Regions from separate parts of the Microbacterium sp. Y547 genome, predicted to be linked through region 1. Evidence: predicted binding sites of a transcription regulator. Region 1 holds the regulator's gene; the other holds the start of a gene.
The links. Region 1 encodes HrcA, which represses chaperone genes, less so after heat shock. Its sites were predicted from a motif close to TTNGCACTCGNNNNNNNCGAGTGCNAA; they were not measured.
Positions count from the first base shown of each region.

Region 2: the regulator HrcA is predicted to act here: its motif matches at 1,012-1,038, upstream of groL (chaperonin GroEL).

Region 1 covers NZ_JBYHFN010000002.1:415,143-417,596, forward strand. Annotated here, with positions in the region: gene dnaJ (molecular chaperone DnaJ) at 1-541, opposite strand, end outside; gene hrcA (heat-inducible transcriptional repressor HrcA) at 594-1,634, opposite strand; gene hemW (radical SAM family heme chaperone HemW) at 1,715-2,454, opposite strand, start outside.
Region 2 covers NZ_JBYHFN010000001.1:22,493-24,946, forward strand. Annotated here, with positions in the region: gene groL (chaperonin GroEL) at 1-975, opposite strand, end outside; gene AC25Y0_RS00120 (LytR C-terminal domain-containing protein) at 1,085-1,657, opposite strand; gene AC25Y0_RS00125 (DUF3263 domain-containing protein) at 1,667-1,909, opposite strand; gene AC25Y0_RS00130 (DUF2332 domain-containing protein) at 1,919-2,454, opposite strand, start outside.

The DNA.
Region 1 (2,454 bases):
CGTTGCACGGCTGCGTCGTGACGACGTTGCCGAGCAGGCTCCGCACCTGTCGCTGCACATTTCCCGAACCGTGGCAGATGTCGCACGTCACGGGCGACGTGCCCGGCTGGCAGCACGACCCTTCGCACGTGTCGCACAGCACCGCCGTGTCGACCTCGATGTCGCGGTGCACGCCGAAGACGACGTCGTTCAGTTCGAGTGTGACCCGCACGAGGGCATCCTGCCCGCGCTCGCGCCGCGAGCGGGGGCGACCGGAGCGCCCACCCCCGGCGGCGCCGAAGAACGTCTCGAAGATGTCGCCGAAGCCACCGAATCCGCCGGCGCCACCGAACGGCGTATCGCCGCCCCTGTCGTAGCGTGCACGCTGATCGGCGTCGCTCAGCACGTCGTAGGCGTGCGTCACCTCTTTGAAGCGCTCAGACGCCTCTTCGCCCGGATTGACGTCGGGGTGCAGCTCCCGGGCGAGACGGCGGTACGCCTTCTTGATCTCGTCGGTGGTGGCGTCGCGTCCGACGCCGAGGACTTCGTAGTGGTCAGCCACTGTCGCCTTCCCTCCGCGGCTCACCGCGGGGTCGTGTCATGCCGTCACCGCGTCAGCGGGCGGCTTCGTCTTCTTCGAGTAGTCGCGTGAGGTAGCGGGCGACCGCCCGCACCGCGGCGAGGTTGTTGGAGTAGTCCATGCGGGTCGGACCGAGCAGACCCACGCGCGCACGGGATCCGGTCGCGTCGTAGTCACTCGCGAGCACCGAGGCCTCGGTGAGCCCGAATGCTTCGTTTTCACGACCGATGCTCGCCGCGAGCCCATGCTCGTCGGCGACCATCTCGCTCATCAGGGTGAGCAGCGTCACCTGCTCCTCGATGGCCTGCAGCAGCGGGTAGATGCTGCCGCGGAAGTCGGTCTCGCGCCGGGCGAGGTTGGCCGAGCCCGCCATCACGAGCCGGTCCTGACGGAACCCGTCGAGTTCTTCGGCGACGATCTGCGCGATGGCGCTGATCGCGGTATCGCGCGACGACGTGCTCGCCGCGCGCACGGCGTCGTCATCGGTGAGGCGCTGCAGCCCGTCGCGGACGGGGCGGCCGACGACGAGGGCGGCGATCTCGGCACGGATGACGCCGAGCTCGACATCGTCGTACTCGTCTCCCACGTAGACGAGCCGCTGCGAGACGCGGCCCGTGTCGGTGACGAGGACGACGAGCATCCGTCCGCCGCCGATTTGGACCAGCTCGACGTGGGTGAGGGTCGCCCGCGCGAACGACGGGTATTGGACGATCGCGACCTGACCGGTCAGCTGTGTCAGGGCGCGCACCGAGCGGGACAGCACGTCGTCGAGGTCGCTCGAACCGTCGAGGAACGACGAGATGGCCGAGCGCTGTGCCAGGCTGAGCGGGCGGAGCTCTGCGAGGTGGTCCACGAAGACGCGGTAGCCCTTGTCGGTCGGAACGCGACCGGACGACGTGTGCGGAGCCGTGATCAGCTCTTCGTCTTCGAGTTGGGCCATGTCGTTGCGGATCGTCGCAGCCGACACGCCGAAGGCATGCCGTTCGACGATGGACTTGCTGCCGACCGGTTCATGGGTGTCGACATAGTCCTGCACGATCGCCCGCAGAACCTGCAGACCTCGTTCGCTGACCACTGCGACTCCTTCGAAAACGTCCGTGCTGGCACTCACCGCAAGAGAGTGCCAATTCTAGCGGACGCCCGGCCCACTCGACGTCATGACGTGAGGGCGCGCACGACGGCGTCAGCGAGCAGCCGGCCGCGCAGCGTCAGCACGATTCGTCCGGTGATCGCGGCGGCACCCTCGATGAGCCCGTCTGCGATGAGACCCGCCACGCCGGCGCGCGCCGACGGCGGCAGGTCGGCCAGGGGCATTCCCTCGCGGATGCGTGTGCGCAGCAGCACGGTCTCGAGTACCCGCGCGGCGGCATCCGGCGTCTCGCGGCCGGCGGCGGGGGAAAGGCCCGACGCGAGCCGCTGGGCGTAGGCGGCGGGGTGCTTGACGTTCCAGAAGCGGGTTCCCGCGATGTGGCTGTGCGCGCCGGGGCCGAAGCCCCACCAGTCGGTTCCCGACCAGTAGGCGAGGTTGTGGCGCGAGCGCTGGGCGACCGAGCGCGACCAGTTCGAGATCTCGTACCAGTCGTATCCCGCCTCGGCGAGCACTCTGTCGGCGAACTCGTACATGTCGGCCTGCAGATCGTCGTCGGGTGCGGGTACTTCGCCGCGACGGATCTGACGCGCGAGCTTCGTGCCGTCTTCAATGATGAGCGCGTACGCCGAGACATGGTCGGGCTGCAGCGCCGTGACCGCCTCGAGCGAGGCCCGCCAGTCATCGAGCGACTCCCCCGGTGCACCGTAGATGAGGTCAAGGCTCACGGCGAGGCCCGCGCGACGGGCGGCGGCCACCGCCGTCGCGACATTGCGCGGCTCGTGCGTGCGATCGAGCGCGGCGAGCA
Region 2 (2,454 bases), on a different contig from region 1:
CTTCGTGACGATGACCTTGCGGGCACGGCCGAGCAGGTCCAGCGTCGCGTTCTCGAGCTTGAGGCCGACCTCTTCCGTGATGACCTGTCCACCCGTGAGGATCGCGATGTCCTGCAGCTGGGCCTTGCGGCGGTCACCGAAGCCGGGAGCCTTGACGGCGACCGACTTGAAGATGCCGCGGATCTTGTTGAGAACGAGCGTCGCGAGAGCTTCACCCTCGACGTCCTCGGCGATGATGACGAGCTCCTTGCCGTCCTGGATCACCTTGTCGACGATGGGGAGAAGATCCTTGATGTTCGAGATCTTCTGGTTCGCGATGAGGATGTACGGGTCCTCGAAGACCGCCTCCTGGCGGTCGGGGTCCGTGACGAAGTAGGGGTTGATGTAGCCCTTGTCGAAGCGCATGCCCTCGGTGAGCTCGAGCTCGGTGCCGAAGGTCTGCGACTCCTCGACCGTGACGACGCCTTCCTTGCCGACCTTGTCGATGGCCTCGGCGATCAGTGCGCCGATTTCTTCGTCAGCAGCCGAGATCGATGCGGTGGCAGCGATCTCCTCCTTCGTCTCGACCTCCTTGGCCGAAGCGAGCAGTTCGTCGGAGATGGCCGCGACGGCCTTCTCGATGCCCTTCTTGAGGCTGATGGGGTCGGCGCCGGCTGCGACGTTGCGCAGGCCCTCACGCACGAGTGCCTGAGCGAGGACGGTAGCCGTCGTCGTGCCGTCACCGGCGACGTCGTCGGTCTTCTTCGCGACCTCCTTGACCAGCTCTGCGCCGATCTTCTCGTACGGGTCGTCGAGCTCGATCTCCTTGGCGATCGAGACGCCGTCGTTCGTGATCGTGGGAGCGCCCCACTTCTTCTCGAGTACGACGTTGCGACCGCGCGGGCCGAGCGTCACCTTGACGGCGTCAGCCAGCGTGTTGAGGCCGCGCTCGAGGCCACGACGGGCCTCTTCGTCGAAAGCGATGATCTTTGCCATGTGTGTCTCGTCCCTCCCGGACGTGGGCTTGCGGAATTAGCACTCAAACGTACGGAGTGCTAACGCTCATTCTGGCACTCGACCTATGCGAGTGCAAGCCGCATGCCCGTCAGTCGGTCGGCGCGGGCTCAGGAGGGGTCGACGTGCGGTCGAGACCGACGACGATCGTGAGCTGGCGGGTGTCAGGGTCGCCGAGCTGATACGCCTCGCTCTGCTCGATCTCGGCCCCGCCGATGACGTCTGCCAGGCCCAGCGCGGCTGCTTCGTCGGCGGCGTCGAGATAGAAGACGGTCGTCACGGCGAAGTCGTCACTGCCGGCGCCGCTGGCCAGGACGTTGTCGGCGGGCCAGCCCGCGGCGACCACGACGTCTTTCAGCTGGGTCGCGAGGCCCTCTTCGGGCGTCGCGTTGAGCACGTTGACGGTGTACGTCGTGTCGATGACGGGTTCGACCTGCACGGTCGGCTCGGGTGTCGGCGCCGGTGCGGGAAAGAGTTCGACGCGGCCGGATGCCAGAAGCGTGCCGAAGATCCCGACGGTGATGAGCACGATCGTCGCGAGCGTCGCCCACAGCAGCACGACCCAGCCGCGCATGCGGGGGTTCTCGGCGCGATGGGCGCCTACTCGGCCCACTTCTGCCGGGATCTCATCGAAGCGATCCCGCGGGAAGGTCGATTTCGGCACTCCCCGAGACTACCCGTCCGCGCGCTGAAGCCTCGCCTGCTCACGCGCGTCGCGCAGACGCCTCAGCCGCTTCACGAGCATCGGATCGTGGGCCTGCGCCTCGGCCGTGCCGAGCAGGCGGCCGAGCAGCTGGTAGTACCGTGCGGGCGAGAGACCGAGATCGGCACGGATCGCCTCTTCTTTGGCGCCCGCGTGCCGACGCCACTCCGCCTCGAAAGTGAGGATGGCGCGATCGCGGTCACTGAGGGGCACGCCCTCACGCTAACGCGCGAACCCCGTCACGCCCGCGCGCCACTCCACGCTCTGCCCGAGTGGGTCGACTGCCGCCAGTGCCACCCCGTCGAGGCCGAGCACGAACCCGTTCCACGTCGCGGGATCGATCGGCGGATGCCACGCCTCATGCAGACCCGGTGGGTCGATCGTGACCCACGAGGCGTCAAGCCCGCGGATCGTCTCGATGAGCCGCTCGCGGCCCCGACGGGGAATGTGCGGCAGCACCCCGGGCGTCGTGACGACGACGCGGGCTCCCGCCGGCGCCTGCGCCACGAGCGCCTCGAGCACACCGGGCTCGGTCGCATCGCCGTGCACGAGCAGCGGCGGATCGGCCGCGACGATGTCCAGCGCCGCCGTGATCCGCTCGGCCCGGCCGTGCTCACCCGGCCAGACCAGGGCGGCGAGGAACCGGCGGTCGGCCGGGTCTGCGGCATCCCTCGGCTCGAGGTCGATGCCGGCACGCCACACGATCTCAGGCAGCCGCAGCGGCGGTTCACCGCTCACCGCCGAGGCGAGCACGACGG